DNA from 3 places in the Mesorhizobium sp. M2A.F.Ca.ET.037.01.1.1 genome. Region 3 is predicted to be linked to each of the others. Evidence: predicted binding sites of a transcription regulator. Region 3 holds the regulator's gene; each other region holds the start of a gene.
The links. Region 3 encodes PhoB, which activates phosphate uptake and scavenging genes when phosphate is short. Its sites were predicted from a motif close to TGTCATNNANCTGTCAT; they were not measured.
Positions count from the first base shown of each region.

Region 1: phnC (phosphonate ABC transporter ATP-binding protein) is a predicted target of PhoB. The motif match lies at 2,820-2,836, and genes of this name have one in related genera.
Region 2: EOA27_RS05875 (YdcH family protein) is a predicted target of PhoB. The motif match lies at 2,301-2,317, and genes of this name have one in related genera.

Region 1 is NZ_RZSA01000437.1:77-4,893, reverse strand. It holds gene phnE (phosphonate ABC transporter, permease protein PhnE) at 1-790, opposite strand, end outside; gene phnD (phosphonate ABC transporter substrate-binding protein) at 845-1,753, opposite strand; gene phnC (phosphonate ABC transporter ATP-binding protein) at 1,892-2,749, opposite strand; partial or broken gene EOA27_RS20760 (DUF1868 domain-containing protein) at 3,211-3,847, opposite strand; gene EOA27_RS20755 (DapH/DapD/GlmU-related protein) at 4,003-4,620, opposite strand; partial or broken gene EOA27_RS20750 (ATP-binding cassette domain-containing protein) at 4,617-4,817, opposite strand, start outside.
Region 2 is NZ_RZSA01000067.1:1,918-11,328, forward strand. It holds gene EOA27_RS05865 (lytic transglycosylase domain-containing protein) at 1-552, opposite strand, end outside; gene ispG (flavodoxin-dependent (E)-4-hydroxy-3-methylbut-2-enyl-diphosphate synthase) at 557-1,807, opposite strand; gene EOA27_RS05875 (YdcH family protein) at 2,052-2,231, opposite strand; gene EOA27_RS05880 (YdcH family protein) at 2,480-2,683, shown strand; gene EOA27_RS05885 (IclR family transcriptional regulator) at 2,710-3,510, opposite strand; gene EOA27_RS05890 (transporter substrate-binding domain-containing protein) at 3,675-4,505, shown strand; gene EOA27_RS05895 (amino acid ABC transporter permease) at 4,682-5,347, shown strand; gene EOA27_RS05900 (amino acid ABC transporter permease) at 5,349-5,999, shown strand; gene EOA27_RS05905 (ABC transporter ATP-binding protein) at 6,004-7,095, shown strand; gene EOA27_RS05910 (Gfo/Idh/MocA family oxidoreductase) at 7,179-8,267, shown strand; gene EOA27_RS05915 (sugar phosphate isomerase/epimerase) at 8,319-9,233, shown strand; gene EOA27_RS05920 (fatty acid desaturase family protein) at 9,249-9,411, shown strand, end outside.
Region 3 is NZ_RZSA01000089.1:1,499-10,909, forward strand. It holds partial or broken gene EOA27_RS07100 (PAS-domain containing protein) at 1-2,131, shown strand, start outside; gene pstS (phosphate ABC transporter substrate-binding protein PstS) at 2,622-3,680, shown strand; gene pstC (phosphate ABC transporter permease subunit PstC) at 3,744-4,730, shown strand; gene pstA (phosphate ABC transporter permease PstA) at 4,734-5,585, shown strand; gene pstB (phosphate ABC transporter ATP-binding protein PstB) at 5,582-6,385, shown strand; gene phoU (phosphate signaling complex protein PhoU) at 6,406-7,113, shown strand; gene phoB (phosphate regulon transcriptional regulator PhoB) at 7,131-7,820, shown strand; gene EOA27_RS07135 (ROK family protein) at 7,983-9,218, opposite strand.

The DNA.
Region 1 (4,817 bases), on a different contig from region 3:
CGCCGACCGCGCCCATGATGGTCGAGATGCGCACGTTGATCTCGATCCGGAGCAGCGTATAGGACATGAAATTGGGCAGCACCTGCGGCAGGTCGGCGAAGCGCACGCGCTCGAACCAGTTGGCGCCGACCGCGCGCAGGCCCTCCTCCGGGCGCATGTCGATGTTCTCGTTGATCTCGTAGAAGAGCTTGCCCAGCGCGCCGATCGAATGCAGGCCGATGGCGATGATGGCCGCGACCGGGCCGATCGAGACGATGGCCGCGAACAGGCCGGCAATGACGATCTCGGGAAAGGCCCGCAGCAGTTCCATGAGGCGCTTGACGACGAGCCGCAGGATCGGGCTCGGCGTCAGGTTGCGCGCGGCGATGAAGGAGAAAGGTACGGCGAAGACGAAGCCGATGAAGGTCGAGACCAGCGCCACGTTCACGGTCGTCAGCATCAGCTCGAAATATTCGGGGATGTAGAAGCCGCTCCAGACATAGACGCGGCCGAGCGGGAAGTTGAATTCCTGCGTTCCCTTGTCGCTGGGCGAGGCGATGTCGAACAGCGCACGCCAAACGTCGTTCCAGTCCTTCGGGACCAGCCAGCTCAAGAAATCGAGGATGTGCGGCAGCCGGTCGAAAAAGTGGCCGGCATTGGCCTCGTCGGCGAACCACATGGTCGCGAACATGGCGACAAGCAGCAGGCCGACGGCAAGCGCCGTGTAGAAGCGGCGCAGCGACGTCTGGCGCCGCCAGGCGTCGGCCTGCTGGCGGGTGGCGTCGGAATGGATCGTTGTCGAAAGGGTCATGACGTGAATGCAAAAAGGGCGGCGTTTTTGCGACGCCGCCCTTTCCTGATGCCTTTAGCCGCCGATAGCGGCTTTGCGGGCTTCGACGATGACGTTGTAGAAGTCAGGCTTCACGGGGACGTAGCCGGTGAAGTCGCCACCCTCGATGCCTTCGAAGCAGGCCTTGTCCTTGGCCGGCAGGGCGGTGAAGAAAGCGGTGAGCTTGGCGGTCATGTCGTCGCCCAGCGCGGTGCGGACAACCAGCGGACCGTTCGGGATCAGGCCCGAGCGCCACACTTCGACGAAGTCGTTCGGGTCGACCGCGCCCTTGGCGACTTCCTTGTGGAAGGTGCCCGAGGTGTAGCCGTTCTTGAAGTCGCCGATGCCCGAGGAGTCGTCCACCGCCACGTCGACCTTGCCGTCGCGCACGGCCAGGATGTTGTTCTCGTGGCCGCCGTTGAACTGGGTCGAGGCGAAGTAGGTCTCGTTGGAAGCGCCGGTGTCCTTCGGAATCTGGGTCAGCGGGATCAGGTAGCCCGAGGTCGAATCCGGATCGGCATAGCCGAGCTTCTTGCCCTTGGCCGACTTGATGTCGGTGATGCCGGAGGTCTTCAGCGCCAGGCCAACCGAGTAATAGCCGGTCGAGCCGTCGGTCTGCTTGGTGGTGAGGATCGGGGTGACCGCCTTCGGGTCCTTCAGATAGACGCTGGCGTAGCCGGACGCGCCGAGTTCGGCGAAATCAAGCGTGCCGCCGAGCAGGCCCTGGATGACGCCGTCATAGTCGGCGGCCGGGAACAGCGAAACCTTCTCGAAGCCGAATTCCGACTTCAGGTGGTCGGCGAGGCACTGATAGTTGCGCAGACGGTCGGTCTCGTTTTCACCGCCGAGGATGCCGACGCGGAATTCCTTGATATCGGCGGCGTGCGCGGCGCTTGCGGCCATGGCGAGCAGCGAAACCGCTCCAAAAACCATCTTCCTGAACATTTGCTCTCTCTCCTGTTGTTCCGGCTGCGCGCCGGCGTTCTGATTTTTCAAGTCTTGCCTTTGACGCTGGCGGGCGATCCGGGTTGCTCTGCCGAAATCCACGATTTGCCCGGACCGACTGGGGTCGGGGCAATGGACTCAGTAGCCAGGGAAGGCGGGTTCGAGCGGTCCGGCGGATGCGGTGATCTTCGGCCTGATGGTCACGCTGGTCGACGTAATGGCCTCGGAGATCTCGGCGCCGCTGGCGTCGGCGCCGTAGACGGTGCTCACGGCGTCGCGGTCGAGGTCTTGCGGGGCGCCGTCGAAGACGACCTTGCCGGCGGCCATGCCGATGATGCGGCCGCAATAGGCGCGGGCGGTGTCCAGCGTGTGCAGATTGGTGACGACGGTGATGCCTTCGCGCAGATTGATGTCGCGCAGCGAATCCATCACCACCTTGGCGTTGAGCGGGTCGAGCGAGGCGATCGGCTCGTCGGCCAGAAGCACTTTCGGCTGCTGCATCATGGCGCGGGCGATCGCGACACGCTGCTGCTGGCCGCCGGACAGCGTGCCGGCCGGCTGCAGCGCGGTGCGTGCGATGTCGAGGCGCTCGAGCGCGGCCACCGCCTCCGCGCATTCGGTGCGCGTGAACATGCCGAGCAGGTTGGAAACCGTGGAGCGATGGTTGAGGCGGCCGAGCAGCACATTGGTCAAGACGTCGAGGCGCGGCACGAGGTTGAACTGCTGGAAGATCATGGCGCAGTCGCGCTGCCAGCGGCGCAGCGGCGAGCCCTGCAGGGAGGAGACCTCGGCGCCGTCAAAAAAAATCGATCCCTGGCTGGGATCGATGAGACGATTGATCATGCGCAGCAGCGTGGACTTCCCGGCGCCGGAGCGGCCGATGATACCGACCATCTGACCGCGCGGGATCGAGATGTTGATGTCGCTGACAGCGGTGTTCTTGCCAAATCGTCGGGTTACGCCGCGGATTTCGAGCGTGGCCGATGATGCTGACATGGCAAAACTCCGGTACGTCGCGGTTTCGAGGGTCCGTTAACCTTCGCTAGCGCAGCCCGATGAAGCTGGGGTGTCGGATTGATGTCATTTTTGTTACGAGTCACAGGCTTCGGGCGCTAATTCCCCGGCACATGGATTTCGACCGGGCCGGCTATGTTTGTGTTGGCGGGCGGCATGCGTAAGAGATTGGCCGAAACGTCCACCCCAGTCGTCATCCACGGGCGGAGCAAGGAGCGGAGCGACGCGCGCAGACCCGAGGATCCATTCCGTGACGCATGGGCGCTGCTGCGGTGCAGAATTCTGCTCCGCCGCACTCTTCGACGAGGGTCACGGAATGGATTCCAGGGTCTCCGCGACGCCGCTTCGCGGCTGCTTCGCCCTGGAATGACGAGGTTGGAAGGCTTCAGCCAAATCGTGCCCGTCAACAAACGGCAACTTTTCAAAATCCCCGTGCAGAACCGCTAGCCAAGCACCAGCAATTCCTCGAAATGCTTCATGTCCTTGAAGCTGCAGAAGGCAGGAGCCTTCAGCTCGATCGAGGCGGCGGAGCTGATAGGCAAAGGTGATGTGGAAGACATAGGTGTCGTGGTCCGGATGACGGTAGCCGAACGGCACAGACAGCGCATCGCGCCAGGCTTTCAGGACCTGGCGGTCTTCTTCGGTGGCGCCGGCGACGGTGAGGCCGGTCGGCACGACGTCGACAATCTTCACCTTGAAGGGACCGTGGCCCTCGAAGCCTTGCAGGCGCTCGAGATAGAGGCGGGTCATACCGTCGATGCTGGTATCGAGCGGCACGTCCGAAGGCCAGTAAGGAAGGCGGCGGCGATATTCGATGATGCCCTGGAAGAGCGTCATATGCAGGCTGGAGATCGGCGTGAAGGCGAGCCGATCGGCATCCGGCATGGCCAGCATGCGCTCGCGGACCTCGATGATGGCAGCTTGTGAAGGCGAGCCCTCGACCAGATGGCAGACAAAGGTGTTGCCCGGTTCGGGCAGGAAGTTGCCCGACGCGTCGTAACGGGTGCCGAGATGGACCGGCGGCGTGGGGTTGGAGCCTTCGAAAAATCCGGCGAGCGAGGGTCTAACAGTGGCGAGCATGGCGATCTCCTGGGCGAGATCGGCTCTTGTCCGAGTCATGTGTCAAGGATGTGAATGGTGAATGGTGAATGGTGAATGGTGAATGGTGAATGGTGAGAAAGAAGGGCTTCGTTGCCATTCACTATTGACCATTCACCGTTAACCATTCACCGAAATCAGCCGCCGTATTTCTCCAAAAACGCCTCGGCCGACAGCTCTCGGAAATCGTCGAGCGCGGCGCGCAGTGTTGCATGGTCCCAGTCCCACCAGGCTAAGACCTGGTACCGCTCGGCGGTGCGGCGGTCGAAGCGCTCGCGGATCGGTTTCGCCGGCACGCCGCCGACGATGGTGTAGGGCGCGACATCCTTCGACACCACGGCGCCGGCGCCGACGGCCGCGCCATCGCCGACGATGACGCCCGGCAGGACGGTCGAGCCGTGGCCGAGCCAGGTGTCGTGGCCGATGGTGACGCGCCTGGCGCGGCGCTGCGCGAAAAACTCGCTTTCATGCTCGGCGTCGTCCCAATAGTCGGACGCGCGATAGGTGAAGTGATGCAGCGTCGGCCGCCAGGTCGGATGGTTCGTGGCGTTGATGCGCACGCTCGCCGCGATGTTGGAGAACTTGCCGATGGTGGCGCACCAGACGGCGCAGTCCTGCATCATGTAGGAATAGTCGCCAAGGTCGCATTCGGCGACGCGGCTGCGCTCGGCGATCTCGGTCCAGCGGCCGAGGGTCGAGTTTTCGACCTGCGCCGTCGGATGGATCAGCGGCGCCTCCGAGAGTTTTTTGCTCATGCGGCGATCTTTCCGGCGGCGAAGGCGGTGACGTCGATGACGCGATCGGCGACCGCGTCGCGCACGTCGAGGTCGTGGAAGATGCCGAGGAGCGCAACGCCCGCCGCTTTCTTGGCGGCGATGAGCTCGACCACGACATCGCGATTGCGGGCGTCAAGCGAAGCGGTCGGCTCGTCGAGCAACAGGATCGGATGCTC
Region 2 (9,411 bases), on a different contig from region 3:
GGCGACCGCGAAGCTCATCTTGGGGTCGAGCGGCTCGACGGTGCCGGCATAGGATTTGTCGGAAAACTTGTCGACGGGTTCGCCCATGATGTCGAAGACATAGCTTTCCGTCTCCATCGGCAGGAAGCCGCCGGAGGCCAGCCAGCGCGACACGCGGTTCTCGCCGGCATTGTAGGCCGCGGCCGCGAGGCCGAGATTGCCATAGCCCGCCTTCATCTCGGCTAGATATTTCGCGGAAGCCGGAATGGCCTGCTCGATGTCGAAGGAATTGGCCAGGCCGCGCATCTTGGCGGTTCCCGGCATGAACTGCGCGATGCCTTCGGCGCCGACCGGGCTCACCGCGTTCGGATCGAAGCGGCTTTCCTTCCAGATCAGCCGGGCGAAGAAATCCTTGGGCAGCCCGTTCTGTTGGGCTTGGGCTTCGATCAGATCGCAGACTCGGTTGATCAGCCGTTTGCCGGCCGATTTCGACTGCGGCGGGTCGGCGGACGCGCCCGCCACCCAACTCAAGCTGCACAGCAAGGCCAGGGCCACCGTGAGGAAACGGTGCATAGGCCTACTCGGCCGCGGCTTTGCCGTGTCCGTAGCGCTGCTCGATATAGTCGCCGACCATCTTCTCGAAATCCTGCGCGATGGACGGACCGCGCAGCGTCGCCGCCTTCTTGCCGTCGATGAAGACAGGCGCCGTCGGCGTCTCGCCGGTGCCAGGCAAGGATATGCCGATGTCGGCATGCTTGGATTCGCCGGGACCATTGACGATGCAGCCCATCACCGCGACCTTGAGGTTCTCGACGCCCGGATATTTCTCGCGCCACACCGGCATGTTCTTGCGGATATCGGCCTGGATGCTCTGGGCGAGTTCCTGGAAGACGGTGGATGTCGTGCGGCCGCAGCCTGGGCAGGCGGCGACGATCGGCACGAACTGCCGGAAGCCCATGGTCTGCAGCAATTCCTGCGACACCTGCACCTCGCGCGTGCGGTCGCCGTTGGGCTCCGGCGTCAGCGAGATGCGGATCGTGTCGCCGATGCCCTGCTGCAGCAGGATTCCCATGGCGGCCGAAGAGGCGACGATGCCCTTGGTGCCCATGCCGGCCTCGGTGAGGCCGAGATGCAGCGCATGGTCGGAGCGTGTGGCAAGCTCGGTATAGACGGCGATCAGGTCCTGCACGCCGCTGACCTTGGCCGACAGGATGATCTTGTCGCGGCCAAGCCCGATCTCTTCCGCCATCTCGGCCGACAGGATGGCCGACTGGACGATCGCCTCGCGCGTGACTTCCTGCGCGGTGAGCGGCGAGCCCTGAGCCTGGTTCTGGTCCATCAGCCGGGTCAACAGCTCCTGGTCGAGCGAACCCCAGTTGACGCCGATGCGCACCGGCTTGTCATGTCTAATCGCCATTTCGACGATCGCCGCGAACTGGCGGTCCTTCTTGTCCTTGAAGCCGACATTGCCGGGATTGATGCGATATTTCGCCAGCGCCTCGGCGCAAGCCGGATGATCGGCCAAGAGCTTGTGGCCGATATAGTGGAAGTCGCCGACCAGCGGCACATCGATGCCGAGCCTGAGCAGCCTCTCGTGGATGCGCGGAACCGCCGCCGCGCTCTCGTCGCGGTCAACGGTGATGCGCACGATTTCCGACCCGGCACGATGCAGCGCCGCGACCTGGGCGACAGTCTGGTCGACATCGGCGGTGTCGGTGTTGGTCATCGACTGCACGACGACGGGCGCGCCGCCGCCGACCATCACGCCGCCGACCGAAACGCCGACCGACCTGCGCCGTGGGAAGGGAGAAGAGAAATATCCGGTCATGCCGGTCGCCTTCATCTGAAAGTTCCCGGCATGAGGTGGCGGAGCAAAGATGGCTTGTCAATGGCAAGCGCCAGGCGAGGTTGGCAAATCAGCAGCCGCCACGCGAAAAACGCCAGCTCTGCCGATCGCGGCATCCGCGACCGAACGTTCCATCGATTTCAGTTAAAAAACACCATGCCGGTGGCATTTCCTGCCACCGGACGTTTCACCGCGGCGGGTTGCGGCGATGGTGCCTGGAGGAGCTTCAGTGTGTCGTCGGGCTAGCCTTCAGCTTTTCAATCTCGTCCTTGATTGCCAGCTTGCGTCGCTTGAGATTCACGATTTCGAGGTCGTCCACCGAAGGATGGTTCATGGCGTCGGTGAGCTCGCGCTCGATATCACCGTGTTTCCGCTGCAACTCATCAAGATGGGATGCAAGAGACATGATTGGTTCTCCCTTTCATGGTTTCCTCGATTGCAGCCGTCGCAGGCACGTCCACCGCAGGTTGAGACTGTGACGGCACCGTGACAGTCTGCCACCAACCGATCTCGATGTCGAATGACACGTGGTAGCATTCCACGACAAAGTGAAATGTGATAAGGGCTGCGCGCCGGCCTCAGACGAAAAGTCACAAACCCAGCCGGTCCCGCCCAAACAGCCCGATTGGGCGATGCATACGCAGACGGTAGATAATGTCCGAACAGGAACAGGCTGAAATACGCCTCGAATATTCCCGGCTCAAACAAGAACACGCCGATTTCGACGCCGCCATCAACGCGATGATCGCCACGGGCTGCGACCCGCTTCAGATTCAGCGCATGAAAAAGAAGAAGCTGATCCTGAAAGACCGGCTGTCGGCGCTGGAAGACCGCATCATTCCCGACATCATCGCCTGAGCGGGCAGTTTCCCGCGCTCCACAGTCTACGAGATCGAAAGCCGGGCGGCGCGCTCGCGCAGCAACGCGACCAATTCGCCAGTCCGCGCTTCCGACGTGTCGATCGGCACCACAAGGCACATCGTTGCCTCGACCTTGCCAGGCGCCGAGAACACGGGCGCCGCCAGGCATTTGGTATAGGCGTCGACAAGGCCTGACGTGACGCAATAGCCGGTGACGCGCGCCCGAGCGATGTCATCGATGAAGTCATCGATCTCTATCTTGCGGCCGTCCGGCAGCACGAGATCGTCTTCCGTGACCATCGCCTCGATCCGGCTGCGATCAAGACCGGCCAGCAGCAACCGGCCCGAAGCAGTCCATGGCAGCGGAATCTGCAGGCCGGTGGCCGAGCTGATGCGGAACGGCCTCGTGCCCGGGCTTGAATGGATGATGGTGTAGCGACCGCTCTGCAGCATGCAGAGCTCGGACGTCTCCCCGGTCTCGCGCGACAGCGTATCGACCTCCTGGCGGCCGCGCCTCAGCAGGTCGTTGCCGCGCATATAGGCCATCCCGTAGAGATAGAGCTTCTTGCCGAAATAGACGCGATTGCCGTCGCCGGCCATTTCCAGGAGACCGGCTTCGACCAGCTCGCGCACCAGCGTGTAGGTGGTCGAGCGCGGCGCGTTGAGCCCCTTTGCCAGCTCGCCGATGCCGATCGCTCGCTGGTTGGCGTGCAGGAACTCCAGGATGTTCAGGACCCTGTTGAGACCTTTCTCGCGCGAGCCAGCTGGCCGCTCTTCGCCCGTGCCTTCGCTCGGCCACCCGGTCAGCATTTCACTCTCTTGCATTGTCGATTCCTGGTGCTAGTATCTGTCTTGTACAGGATACACACGTCTCTTGTAAGAGACAATCGCTGATTGCGGCGTGTATTTCTGCTGCATTGGGGAACACACCATCAAAGGAGGTCGCCGTGAACGACACATCCGGCAGACGTGATTTTCTGAAACTTGGAATGGCGGGGCTGGCCACCGCCGGCGCGCTTACCGCCATCAGCGCCGAGAAGGCAGCCGCGCAGGCCGCATCCGATAGCGTGCTGCGCACCGCGCTTGATCGTGGCAAACTGATCGTCGGCACCGGCAGCACCAATGCGCCATGGCATTTCGAGAACGACGCCGGTGAATTGGTCGGCATGGACATCACCATGGGCCGCATCCTCGCCAAGGGCCTCTTCGACGACCCGACCAAGGTCGAGTTCGTCACCCAGGACCCGGCGCAGCGCATCCCCAACGTGACGACCAACAAGGTCGACATCACCATCCAGTTCATGACCATGACCGCGCAGCGCTCGCAGCTGATCCATTTCTCGCGGCCCTACTATGTCGAGGGCGTGGCGCTGCTGACGCTGCCCGGCTCCGAAAACAAGACCTTCGACAAGCTCCTGGCGAATGGCGCCAACACCCGCATCTCGATCCTCCAGAATGTCGATGCCGAAAGCTCGGTGCATTTTGCCTTGCCGCAGGCTCAGGTGCTGCAGATCGACACCCAGGCGAACGTGCTGCAAGCGCTGGAATCCAAGCGAGCCGACGCCGCGGCCGTCGATCTGTCGACGGTGCGCTGGCTCGCCTCGCGCAACCCGGACAAATATTTTGACGCCGGCAAGAGCTGGTATTCGATGCTTTACGGCGCTGCCGTCCGGCAAGGCGACCTGGATTGGCTGACCTTCGTCAACCAGACCTTCACCATTGCCATGTTCGGCCACGAGACGGCGCTCTATGACGCCGCCTTCAAGGAATATTTCGGCCAGGAGCCGCCGCCGCGCCATCCAGGCTTCCCGGTCATCTGACCAAGCCTACGCCAAGCCGGCGGAGGAGCGCGACAGGCGCTCTTCCGCCTCCTCGACACGGGCCGTGCGGGTGACGAATCCTTGAGCAATTTCAGGAAAAGTGTGAAGCGGTTTTCCGTCCGAAATTGCGCCAAAACAAGAGATTGTTTGTCACCGCGAGCCATTGAGACGGATGCATGGGCTACACGCTCAATTTCAACCTGATCTGGCGGCATTTCGACAAGCTTTGGGGTGGCCTGCTGCTCAGCCTCGAACTCGCCGTGATCTCGATCGCCATCGGCATCGTCATCGGCCTGGTGCTGGGGGTCTGGTACGTCTCGGCCGGGCGCGTCGTGCGCACGATCATCGCGGCCTATGTCGAATTCATCCGCAACGTGCCATTGATCCTGCTCGTCTACCTCGTCTTTTACGGTGTGCCGACCGTCATAGACCTCGCTTACAGCGCGCCCACCTCTTTTGTCGTGACGCTGTCGGTCTATAGCGGCGCCTATCTGGTCGAAGTGTTCCGCTCCGGCCTGGAAGCCGTGCCGCGCGGCCAACTCGACGCCGGCAAGGCGATCGGCCTCACCCCATGGCAGCGCCTGATCCATGTGCGCCTGCCGACGATGCTGCGCATCACGCTGCCGGCGCTGTCCAACACCTTCATCTCGCTGTTCAAGGACACCTCGATCGCTTCGGTCATCTCCGTGCCCGAGCTGACCTATGGCGCCCAGTGGATCAACTTCAACACATTCCGCATCGTCGAGGTCTATCTGGTGACGACGGCGATGTATCTGGTGACCGGTTACGCCCTGCTGTTCGCGCTCAGGCTGGTCGAACGCCGTTTCAGGGCGGCGCGCTGAGATGCTGAGTCAGATCCTCTACGCCCTGCCGTTCCTCGCCGAGGGCTTCGCCTTGACCTTGTGGGTCTCGCTGCTGGTCGTGGTCCTGTCTTTGATCGCAGGGGTGCTGCTGGGTGTCGGCCTCGTCTATGGGCCGGCGCCGCTCCGTTGGTCGGTGCGCATTTTCTCGGACACCATCCGTGGCATCCCGATCCTGGTGCTGATGTTCTTCGTCTATTACGGCCTGCCCGCGGTCGGACTGCATCTGCAGTCCTTCTGGGCGGCGGTGCTGGCGCTCACGCTGTTCAAGACGGCGCAGGTCGTCGAATATGTGCGCGGCGCCGTGGCCTCGATACCGAAGGGCCAGTCAGAGGCGGCGATGGCGATCGGCCTGACCTTCCGGCAGCGCCTCACCTCGGTCATCTTCCCGCAGGCCTTCCGCCGCTTCCTGCCGCCCTGGATCAACGGCGTCACCGACGCCGTGAAGGGCAGCGCCCTGGTCTCGCTGCTCGGCATCACCGATCTGATGCAGGCCATCAACCAGGTCATCGGCCGCACCTATGAGGCGATGCCGCTCTACATCCTCGGCGCCCTGATCTATTTCGCCGTCAACTACGCGCTTTCCTACGCCAGCCGCAGGCTGGAACGGCGCTTCGCCTTCATCCGGGACTAACGCCATGGCCACCAGCTCCAACAACAGCCCAGCGCTTCTCGACATCGCCGAGGTCTCGAAATCCTTCGGCCCGGTCGCGGTGCTGCGCTCGGTCAGCCTGCAGGTGGCGAAGGGCGAGGTGGTCACCGTCATCGGCCCTTCCGGCAGCGGCAAGACCACGCTGCTGCGCCAGATCGCCGGCTTCGATTTTCCCGATTCCGGCCGCATCGCCATCGGTGGCGAAAGCGTCGAGCGGGTGCCGGTCGAGAAGCGCCGCATCGGCATGGTGTTCCAGAACTATGCGCTGTTCCCGAATATGAGCGTCGCCGACAATGTCGCGTTCGGCCTCTCGGTGCGCGGCGAGCCGAAGGCGACGATCGCTAAGGAAGTGCAGCGCGCGCTCGATCTCGTGCAGCTCGGCAAGCTCGGCGGGCGCAAGCCGCACCAACTCTCCGGCGGCCAGCGCCAACGCGTGGCGCTGGCGCGGGCCATCGTCACCAAGCCGCGCGTGCTCCTGCTCGACGAGCCGCTCGGCGCGCTCGACAAGGCGCTGCGCGTCGACATGCAGATCGAGCTGAAGCGCATTCAGCGCGAGATCGGCATCACCACCATCTTCGTCACCCACGACCAGGAAGAGGCGCTGACGATGAGCGACCGCATCGGCATATTGCGTGACGGCCGGCTGGTGCAGGAAGGACCGCCGGAAGAGATCTACGACAGGCCGCAAAGCGAGTTCGCCGCGACCTTCCTCGGCGACGCCAACATCTTTCGCGGCAATGCCACCGGCTCCGGGATCAAGCTGCCCGACGGCACGACGATCGCGGCTTCGACAGGCGCCTCGGTGCCGGCCGGCGCCAAGGCGAGCTGCGCGGTCCGGCCGGAACGCATCCGGATTTCGACCGGTGCGGCAAAGCCCGATCCAGTCGGTGCCAACATGCTCACTGGGCAGGTCTCGAAGCGCATCTTCGCCGGCAACAACAGCACCTATTTCGTCGACCGCGATGGCCAGACGCTGAAGGTGATCGTCCAGAACACCGGCGCCGAAAGGTTGGCTGAAGGTCAGCCGGTCGTGCTTAGCTGGTCGCCGGACAGCGCGGTGCTGATCGCGGCCGCTTGATAGCGCTGATGGGAAATGATGGCGCTGGCCTTGGCTGACGCCCGGACCATCGCGTTATATCCAGTCCTCGATGGGAGGAATGGATGGCGAGCACGGGTTTCGAGCCGGACGTAAAGGTCCGGGTCAAGGACTACCGGATCGGCTGCATCGGCGCCGGCATGATCATGGCCGAATGCCATCTCGCCGCCTATGCGCAGGCCGGCTTTCCGGTGGTGGCGATCGCTTCCCGGACCAAGGCGAATGCCGCGAAGGTGGCGGATCGCTGGCATATCCCGACCGTCCACGACACGCCGGAGCAATTGATCGAGGACAGCCAAGTCGAGATCGTCGACCTCGCTTTTCCTCCCGACCAGCAGCCGGCGCTGATCCGCCATGCGCTCAAGCAGCCGCATATCAAGGCGATCCTGGCGCAGAAGCCGCTGGCGCTTTCGGTCGAGGAAGCGGTGAGGCTGCGCGACGAGGCGGCTGCCTCCGGCAAGATCCTCTCTGTCAACCAGAACATGCGCTACGACCAGTCGATGCGCGTTCTGAAGCAGATCATCGACAGCGGCGCGCTTGGCGAGATCGTCTTTGCCGAGATCGACATGCACGCGATCCCGCATTGGCAGACCTTCCTGGCCGGTTACGACCGGCTGACGCTCGCCAATATGAGCGTGCATCATCTCGACGTGCTGCGTTTCCTGTTTGGCGATCCGGACGAGATCACCACGCTGACGCGCAAGGACCCGCGCACGAAATTCGACCATTCCGACGGGATCACGGTGTCGACGTTGCGCTTTCCTTCCGGCGTGCTCGCTGTATCGCTGGAGGATGTCTGGTCCGGTCCGCGCCAGGAAGGCTACGACGACGACCAGCACATCGCCTGGCGCGTCGACGGCACCAAGGGCGTTGCCAAGGGCACGATCGGCTGGCCGAAGGTCGTCGCCTCGACGCTGACCTATGCCTCGACCGAGACGACGGGCGGGAAATGGGTCAGCCCAAGCTGGGAGACGATGTGGTTCCCGCACGCCTTCATTGGCGTCATGGAGCAACTGAAATATGCCTTGAAGACCGGCACGTCGCCGGCGCTGTCGGTTGCCGACAACGTCAGAACCATGGCGCTGGTCGAGGCCGGCTACCGGTCCATGGCCGAGGGCCGTACCGTCAAGCTGTCCGAAATCCGCGTCGACTGAGGCAGTCGAAAGACGCGGCAACTGAATCGCTTACCCGGAGGACTTCACCTCATGATGCAGGCAGGTATCTTCACAGGCTATTTTCCCTACGAGTTGGAGGAATCGGCAAGGCGCATCCGGGCGCTCGGTTTCAACACCGTGCAGCTCGACCTGCATTTCAAGGATATCGACCTGTCGGCCGGGCAGATCACCAAGGACAAGGCGAGGACGGTGCGCGACACGTTTCGCGACCATAACCTGCCGGTCTGCTGCGTGTCCGGCTACACCAACATCATCCATCCGGAGAAGGGAGAACGGGAAAGGCGGCTTGCCTATCTCAAGGAGATCATCCGCAACGCGCGCGACTTCGGTTCTCCCTATGTGATTTCCGAGACCGGCACCTACAACACCGAGTCCGACTGGGTGCATCACCCCAGGAACAAGACCGAAGAAGGCTTCGAGGAATGCCGCAAGGTGATCTCCGACCTCGCCCGGACGGCTTACGACCACGGCGCGGTGTTCCTGCTCGAGACCTATGTCAACAATGTCGTCGGCTCGGTCGAGGAGACGGTGAAAATGTTCGCGCAGGTCGATCATCCCGGACTTGGCCTGCTGATGGATCCGACCAACTATTTCGAGGCGCACAACATCGACCGCATGGACCAGGTGCTGAACCAGGTGTTCAACACGCTGACCGACAAGATCAAAATCGCGCATGCCAAGGACGTGAAGCGTTCGGGCGGCGACAAGAGCGAAAAGCATGCCGATATTGGCGACGCGGACGCGCATGAGGGACTGACCTTCCGCGGCGTCGGCGAGATCGAGCTACCGGCGCCGGGGCTGGGCGCGCTGAACTACGATCTCTATCTCAAGCGGCTCAGCGAGAAGCATCCGAACATCCCGGTGATCATCGAGCATCTGACCGAGGATGACGTGCCGCGCGCCAAGACATTCCTCGACGGCAAATTCCGTGCGAACGGGCTTTGATTGCGGGGAGGGACGATGACGACGGCCTCCAGCACCAAGCGCGACTACAGCCTTGTCGGCGAAAGCACGCGCCGGGCGATCGAGACCGGGCTCGCCTCGGCCGAGTGGTACCACACGGATGTACCGCGCAAGACCATGAAGGAATTGATGCAGCGCTCGGACGGGCCGGCGATCCGCG
Region 3 (9,411 bases):
CGGGTCGGTGCATCTGGTCGGCTCCAGCACCGACATCACCGACGTCAAGGCGCGCGAGCAGGCGCTTCGGCAGAGCATGAGCGAGAACGAGGTGTTCCGCAGCCTGATCGACAATGTGCCGGTGTCGATCTACGCCAAGCGTTCGGACCTCAGGCAATTCTATGTCAACAAGGGCTGGTGCGATCTCACCGGCTTCAGCAAGGAAGAGGCGATCGGCAAGACCGACGTCGAGATATTCGGCGCCGACGGCGAAGCCTTCGTCGCCGGCGACCTTGCCGTGCTGCGCACCGGCGAAACTCAGGAGATCGAAGAGACGGTGGTGCTGCCGGACGGCAGCGTCAGGCACCAGTTCGCGCGCAAGGGCGCGATGATCGCCTCCGACGGCTCGCTCTATCTCATCGGCTCCACCACCGACATCACCGAGCTCAAGCAGCGCGAGGCCGAGCTCAGCGAAGCACAGCGGCGCGCCGTGCTCGCCGACCGGGCCAAGTCGGAATTCCTCGCCAATATGAGCCACGAGATCCGCACCCCGATGAACGGGGTCCTTGGAATGGCAGAGCTTTTGGCAAAGTCGGACCTCGATCCGAAGCAGAAGACGTTCACCGACATCATCGTCAAATCCGGCAACGCGCTGCTCACCATCATCAACGACATCCTCGATTTCTCCAAGATCGACGCCGGCCAGCTGGTGCTCGACCCGGCGCCGTTCAATCTGGCCGAGGCGATCGAGGATGTGGCGACGCTGGTCTCGACGCGCGCCAAGGAGAAGGACCTCGAGCTCATCGTGCGCATCCAGCCGGGGCTCGAAGGCCAGTTCGTCGGCGATGTCGGCCGTGTCAGGCAGATCGTCACCAACCTGCTCGGCAACGCGGTGAAGTTCACTGATGAGGGCCATGTGCTGGTCGACGTGACAGGCGAGCGGGTTCCCGCGGGAACGAAGCTCACCATTTCCGTGACGGATACCGGCATCGGCATTCCCGAGGACAAGCTGAAGGTGGTGTTCGAGAAGTTCAGCCAGGTCGATACCTCCTCGACCAGGCGGCACGAAGGCACCGGGCTTGGCCTCGCCATCACCTCGCGGCTGGTCGAGATGATGGGCGGCGAGATCGGCGTCGACAGCGCCGAGCGCAAGGGCTCGACCTTCTGGTTCACGGTCACGCTGCCCCGGGCCGAGCAGGGCGGGCAGCGCATCACACCGGTCGACGTCACCGGCGCGCGCGTGCTCGTCGTCGACGACAACGCCGTCAACCGCTCGATCCTGAGCGAGCAGATGGCGTCGTGGACGTTCGATGCCTGCGCGGCCGAAAGCGGCGCCGAAGGGCTTAAGGTGCTGATTGCCGCCGCCGCCTATGGCGTGCCGGTCGATTGCGTCGTGCTCGACTATCAGATGCCGGGCATGACCGGCGCCGAGATGGCGCGCATCGTGCGCAACACGGCGGGCCTGGCGCATACGCCCATCATCATGCTGACCTCGGTCGACCAGTCGCTTGCCAACACGACCTATCGCGACCTCGGCATCGATGCGCAGCTGATCAAGCCGGCGCGCTCCTCCGTCCTTCTGGAAACGCTGGTCGCGACCATCCAGCGTCATCGCCACAGCAGCGCCGCGGCACGACCCGCCGTTGGCGGCAGCCTATCGCAAGCCGCGCCGGCGCAGACGGCGACGTCGGACCGCGCCATGCTGCAGCCGCCGCCCGTGCGTGCGCGCCAACGCCCGGCCGAAGCCGAGCGCGGGCTCGACATCCTCGTTGCCGAGGACAATGAGGTGAACCAGATGGTGTTCACCCAGATCCTTGGCGAGACCGGCTACCGCTTCGAGATCGTCGGCAACGGCCGCAAGGCGCTCGATGCTTTCGGCAAGCTCAATCCGCGCATGATCCTGATGGACGTGTCGATGCCGGAAATGAACGGGCTGGAAGCAACAGGCGCCATTCGCAAGCTCGAGCAGGACATGGGCACGCATGTGCCGATCGTGGGCGTCACGGCGCATGCGCTGAAGGGCGACCGCGAACGCTGCCTCGAGGCCGGCATGGACGATTACCTGCCGAAGCCGATCAGCCCGCGGGCGCTGCTCGAAAAGCTCGAGCGCTGGCTGGGTTCGGATATCGAGACCCGGCGCAGCGCGGGTTAAAGCGAATTTAGCCGGCAGGCGGGCGCAAGGCGTTGACGTATGCGTATGGTGCGATCGCACCATATCAAAGCAAACGCCAAGCTCTGACAATCGTAGCATTGATTCCGCTCTTCGGTTACGGGCGGGAGCAGCGACCGCCAACAAGAAACAGCGTCGACTCTACCCCAACGGACCTGTTTTCGGCGATGGCCACGCCATGATCCGCTCTGGCATGCAGGCAACGCGCTCTCGTCCGGATTTTATTTCCCGGCGGCCGCGATCCGGCCGCCGGGATAATTTTTGATTCAAAAGTCAGACAAGTCGCTGATTCCCGCGGCAAACTCCGGCCGACCCGCAGAGACCGCCGGAAGCCCTTCCGAGCATCCCCGTTCAGGCGTTACCGGGCTGACACGAAACTGTCATGCGACTGTAATAATCGAAGTCTATTGCGCTCACCGGGCGCCGATAGAACGGGTGCCGAAAGACCATCTTCCGAACAGGAGTAGGCCACATGAGACATTTCATCCGCTCTGCGGCCGTTGCGATTGCAATGGCTGCGGCATCAACCCTTAGCATCTCCGCCGCGATGGCAGCCGATATCTCCGGCGCCGGCGCCACCTTCCCCTATCCGATCTATGCGAAGTGGGCCGACGCCTACAAGAAGGAGACCGGCATCGGTCTCAACTACCAGTCGATCGGCTCCGGCGGCGGCATCAAGCAGATCAAGGCCAAGACGGTGACCTTCGGCGCTTCCGACGCGCCGCTGAAGGGCGAGGATCTCAACTCCACCGGGCTCGCGCAGTTCCCGATGGTGATGGGCGGCATCGTTCCGGTCGTCAACCTCGAAGGCGTCAAGCCGGGCGAGCTGGTGCTCGACGGCCCGACGCTGGCCGACATCTTCTCCGGCAAGATCACCAACTGGAACGACGAAGCGATCAAGAAGCTCAACCCGGACGTCAAGCTGCCCGACCAGGCGATCGCGGTCGTGCACCGTTCGGACGGCTCGGGCACCACCTTCAACTTCAGCTACTATCTGGCCGACGTCAGCGCCGACTGGAAGTCGAAGGTCGGCGTCAACACCGCGCTCGAATGGCCGGTGGGCATCGGCGCCAAGGGCAATGAGGGCGTCGCCAACAACGTCTCGCAGACCGGCGGCGCGATCGGCTATGTCGAATATGCCTATGCCAAGCAGAACAAGCTGACCTACACCGACCTGATCAACAAGGACGGCAAGAAGGTCGAGCCGACCGCCGCCGCCTTCTCGGCCGCCGCGGCCAATGCCGACTGGAACTCGCAGCCGGGCTACGGCGTCATCCTGGCCAACCAGGCCGGCGCCGAAACCTGGCCGATGACGTCGGCCACCTGGATCCTCGTCTACAAGAAGCCCGACGATGCCGCCGCCACCGGCGAGGCGCTCAAGTTCTTCGCCTGGTCCTACGCCAAGGGCGACGAGCTGGCCGCCAGCCTGGACTATGTTCCGATGCCCGACGCGGTCGTGAAGAGCGTCGAGGAAATGTGGGGCAAGGATATCGTCGACGCGAACGGCAAGCCGCTCTATTCCGGCATGTAATCTGACGAACAAGGGAGGGCGCTTCCGGCGCCCTCCTGTCTCTTTCGAAATGCGAGGGGCTAAATGAGTGCCGTTTCCGAAGCCGCGACATCGTCCGCCATGCGGACCAGGGAAGCGACAGTGCGCCGCTTTGCCTTCACCGACATGGTCTTCCGGGCGGCTACGCGCGCTTCCGCCATCCTCGTGCTGGTTCTGCTCGGCGGGGTCGCCATCTCGCTGATCGCCGGATCGTGGGAAGCGCTGTCGAAATTCGGCATATCCTTCCTTTCGACCGAATCCTGGAACCCGGTCACCGAGAATTTCGGCGCGCTGGCGCCCATCTACGGCACTATCGTCACCTCGGCCATCGCCATCATCATCGCCGTGCCGATCGGCATCGGCATCGCCGTCTTCCTGACCGAGCTTTGCCCCCGCCCTCTCAGGCGCCCTATCGGCATCGCCGTCGAGCTTCTGGCCGGCATTCCCTCGATCATCTACGGCATCTGGGGCCTGTTCGTCTTCGCGCCCTTTCTGCAGACGACGATCCAGCCCTTCATCATCTGGCTCTTCAAGGGCATCCCCGGCCTCAACAGCCTGTTTGCCGGCCCGCCCTACGGCATCGGCCTGCTGACCTCCTCCCTGATCCTGGCCATCATGGTGCTGCCCTTCATCACCTCGATCACCAAGGACGTGTTCGACACGGTGCCGGCGGTGTTGAAGGAATCGGCATACGGTATCGGCTGCACGACCTGGGAGGTGACGCGGCGCGTGACCATTCCCTACACCCGCGTCGGCATCATGGGCGGCGTCATGCTCGGCCTCGGCCGCGCGCTCGGCGAGACGATGGCCGTCACCTTCGTCATCGGCAACGCGCATCGCATCAGCGCCTCGCTGTTCGCGCCGGGCACGACGATCTCGGCGACGATCGCCAACGAGTTCACCGAGGCCGATGGCGCGATCTACACCTCCTCGCTGGTGGCTCTCGGCCTGATCCTGTTCATAATAACCTTCATCATCCTGGCGCTCGCACGCTACATGCTGCTGCGCATCGATAGCCGCACGGGAGCCTGACCGATGGCGACTGCCGCATCAATTCACCAGAGCCGCAAGCGCAAGAATGCCGTGATGATGGCGCTGTGCGTCATCGCCGCCGGCATCGGCCTTGCCTGGCTGGCGCTGATCCTCGGCGCCCTGCTCTACAAGGGGCTCTCCGGGGTGTCGCTGGCCGTGTTCACCCAGATGACGCCGCCGCCGGGCGATGCCGGCGGCCTGCTCAACGCCATCTACGGCAGCATCGTGATGACCATCATCGGCATCTTCGTCGGCACGCCGATCGGCGTGCTGGCCGGCACCTACATGGCCGAGTATGGCCGCTTCTCGAAGCTCACCACGGTGGTGCGCTTCATCAACGACATCCTGTTGTCGGCCCCTTCGATCATCGTCGGCCTGTTCGTCTATGAGCTGATGGTGCGGCCGATGGGGCACTTCTCGGCCATCGCCGGCGCCGTCGCGCTGTCCATCCTGGTGATCCCCGTCGTGGTGCGCACCACCGAGGACATGCTGAACCTCGTGCCCAACGCGCTGCGCGAGGCAGGCACCGCCATCGGCGCGCCGCGCTGGGTGGTGATCCGCTCCGTCGCCTACCGCGCGGCGCTGTCCGGCATCGTGACCGGCATATTGCTGGCGATCGCCCGCATCTCCGGCGAGACGGCGCCGCTGCTCTTCACCGCGCTCAACAACCAGTTCTGGTCGAGCAATCTCAATGCCCCGATGGCCAGCCTGCCGGTGACCATCTTCCAGTTCGCTCTCAGCCCTTACGAGGAATGGCAGCAGCTGGCCTGGACGGGCGCACTCATGATCACCTTGACGGTTCTCGGGCTGAGCATCATCGCCCGCAGCCTAACCGGACGCAGAGAGGACAGATGAAACCGATGTTGTCCACCGACCTGAACGTAGCCGACACGACCGTCGAGAAGGCCAAGATCGAGGTCAAGAACCTCAACTTCTACTATGGCCAGTCGAAGGCGCTGAAGGACATCAACCTGTCGCTGCCCGAGCGCAGCGTGACCGCCTTCATCGGCCCGTCGGGCTGCGGGAAGTCGACGCTGCTGCGCGTCTTGAACCGCATCTACGAGCTTTATCCGAAGCAGAGCGCCGAGGGCCAGGTGCTGCTCGACGGCAAGAACATCCTCGATCGCTCGCAGGACCTCAACCTGCTCAGGACCAAGATCGGCATGGTGTTCCAGAAGCCGACGCCGTTCCCGATGTCGATCTACGAGAACATCGCCTTCGGCGTCAGGCTCTATGAGAAGATCAGCAAGGCCGAGATGGACAGCCGCGTCGAGTCGGCGCTGAAGCGCGCCGCACTCTGGAACGAGGTTAAGGACAAGCTCAACGCCAGCGGCCAGAGCCTCTCGGGCGGCCAGCAGCAGCGCCTTTGCATCGCCCGCACCGTCGCGGTGAAGCCGGAGGTCATCCTGCTCGACGAACCGGCCTCGGCGCTCGATCCGCTCTCGACCGCCAAGATCGAGGAGCTGATCGACGAATTGCAGGCCGACTACACGATCGTCATCGTCACCCACAACATGCAGCAGGCGGCGCGCGTGTCGCGGCAGACGGCGTTCATGTATCTGGGCGAGCTGGTGGAATTCGACCGGACCGAGAAGATATTCACCTCGCCCCGCGAGAAGCGCACCCAGGACTACATCACCGGCCGCTTCGGCTGAGCTCATACGAGGACAACATCATGGCCGAACATACCGTCGCCTCGTTCGACGAGGATCTGAGGCAGATCAGCCGGCTCATCAACGACATGGGCGATCTCGCCGGCTCCATGGTCGGCGGCTCGACCAGGGCCCTGCTCGAAAGCGACAATGCGCTGGCGCAGCGCGTCGTCTCCGACGATGCCATCATGGACGCGCGTCAGCGCGAGCTTGACGACCGCGCCATCACGCTGATCGCCAAGCGCCAGCCGATGGCGGACGATCTTCGCCACGTGGTCGGCTCGATACGCATGGCGGGCGACCTCGAACGCATCGGCGATCTCGCCAAGAACATCGCCAAGCGCGTCGGGTCAGTCGGCGTCAGCACCGCCCCGCGCGACCTCACGCATTCGATCGATTCCATGGCGCAACTGGTGCTGATCCAGGTCCAGGGCGTGATTCAGGAATATACGGTGGGTGATGCCACGGCGCTGGCCAAGCTTCGCAACGACGACGAACGCATCGACGTCAAATACACCTCCGTCTTCCGCGAGCTGTTGACCTACATGATGGAAGATCCGCGCAACATCACCGCTTGCACTCATCTTCTGTTCTGCGCCAAGAACCTCGAGCGCATCGGTGACCATGTGACCAACATCGCCGAGAACGCCTATTATGTGCTGACCGGCACGCAATTGCCCGCCAACCGTCCCAAGCAGGACGAGACGGCAATGTCGGCGCCGGCCGCCTGACGGAAAAGGTTACCCCGATGATCGCGCCACGCATCATGGTGGTGGAGGACGAGGAGCCGCTGGGGGTGCTGCTTCGCTACAATCTCGAATCCGAGGGTTACCAGGTGGAAGTGGTGACCCGCGGCGACGAGGCCGAAATCCGCCTTCAGGAAAATGTTCCCGACCTGCTCGTGCTCGACTGGATGGTGCCGGCGGTCTCCGGCATCGAGCTCTGCCGGCGTCTCAGGATGCGGCCCGAGACCGAGCGGCTGCCGATCATCATGCTGACCGCGCGCGGTGAAGAAAGCGATCGGGTTCGAGGTTTGTCCACCGGCGCCGACGACTATCTGGTCAAGCCGTTCTCGACGCCGGAGTTCATGGCGCGCGTCAAGGCGCTGCTGCGCCGCGCCAAGCCGGAGGTGCTGTCCAGCGTGCTCAAGGTCGGCGACATCGTGCTCGACCGCGAATCGCACCGCGTCTACCGCAAGAAGAGCGAGATCAGGCTGGGCCCGACCGAGTTCCGCCTGCTCGAGTTCATGATGCGGCATCCCGGCCGCGTGTTCTCGCGCAGCCAGCTACTCGACAATGTCTGGGGCGAGACGATCTATATCGACGAGCGCACGGTGGACGTGCATGTCGGCCGCCTGCGCAAGGCCGTCAACAACGGCCGCATGCCGGACGTCATCCGCACCATCCGCGGGGCGGGTTATGCAATCCGGGAAGACTAGGGATATGCTGATATTCAGGTGAGGCCGGCCTGCGAATGGCGGCTTCCTGCGCTTCCGGTACTCACGTACCAAAAAGTACGCTCCGTTCCGGTTCTCGGAACCCACCATTCTCGACTCGGCCTGACCTGAATCTCAGCATATCCCGGCGCTTGAGCTTGCGGCTTATGCGACGTGCTTGCCCGCTCTTGCCTGGACACCCGGCGCGAAGATCTCCTGATCGACGAAGGTCAGCGCGCGGGTGGCGCAGCCTTCGCGGATCAGCGGCAGCTCGTTCGGCTCGGTGTCGAAGGAGATCGAGCTCGAGTGCTGGCCGCCGGCGGTCTGGGCGATCGCCTCCCTCAGCGCCGGCTCGATCAGGTCGAAGGCGGCCGCGCTGACGCCGACCATGGCGACCGGCGCCGGGTCGATGAGGGCGAACAGGCTGCCAAGACCGAAGCCCAGCGCCTCGCCGGCCCGACGATAAGCTTCCCGTTCGGGGCCGTCCTCCTGCCGGGCCTTTGCGGCCAGCGCGCGCATGTCGGCGTCGCCGATGTCGGTCGGCGCGGCGTCCTCGCTTATCCCCATGGCGCTGCGCCAGATGGCGTAGTTGCCGGCATAGGCCTCGACGCAGCCGCGGCGGCCGCAGCGGCAAAGCGCGCCGCCCGGACGATGGATCATGTGGCCGAACTCGCCGCCGGAGGAATGCGTGCCGGTGAACAATTCGCCCTTCAGCACCAGGCCCATGCCGATGCCGTGCGAGAGCAGGATGGCTATGAAATTGTCGCGATAGCGCTCGGGATCGCGCCATCGCAGCGCCACCGCCATCATGTTGCAGTCGTTCTCCATGGTGGCGGGGATGCCGAATTCCCTCTCCAGGATGTCGGCGAACGGAATGTCGGTCAGCGGCGTGATCGGCGACCATAGCATGGCGCGCGCGTGGGAATCGGTGATGCCTTGAATGCCCATGGCGATGCGGGCGACGCTGCCCACGTCGAGATCGGGATCCTGCAGCCGGCGCCGGACGATCGCCAGGCACTCGCCGATCAGCTCGTCGCGCGGCATGACGAGCGTGTCCAGGCGCCGCTGTTCCTCGGCGATCACCTGGCCGGCATAGTCGATGACGGCGACCGACAGGAAGTTCAGCGACAGCACCACCGTCAGCACCGCGGCGGCTTCGGGATTCAGCGCCAGGCCGATCTGCGGCCGGCCGCGTTTCAACGCCGTCGGCTCGCTGGCCTTGCTCTCGGTGAGGATGCCCTCCTGGATCAGATCGGCGGAGATCGCCGAAATGGTCGAGTGGCTGAGGCCGGTGGTGGCGGCAATTTCCGTCCGCGATGGCTGGCCGGCGCGGCGCACGGCCGAAATCACCATGGCGCGGTTGCGCCGGCGCAAATCGTCGTGACGGATTCCGACCGACATCGTCTCGCACGTCCTCCCCGGTCATCGCGGCCTTGTGATGATGCCATGGCCTGTCGCTGACACGCTAAGGATAGTGGCAGAAGCCAAAGCCGATGTCATTATTTATTGCGGACTCCGAAAAAAATGCCTGGACCCATCAAATGCCATCAGAATGTCGGTTGACAGCTTCATTTCGCTGGACCACTATTTTTTT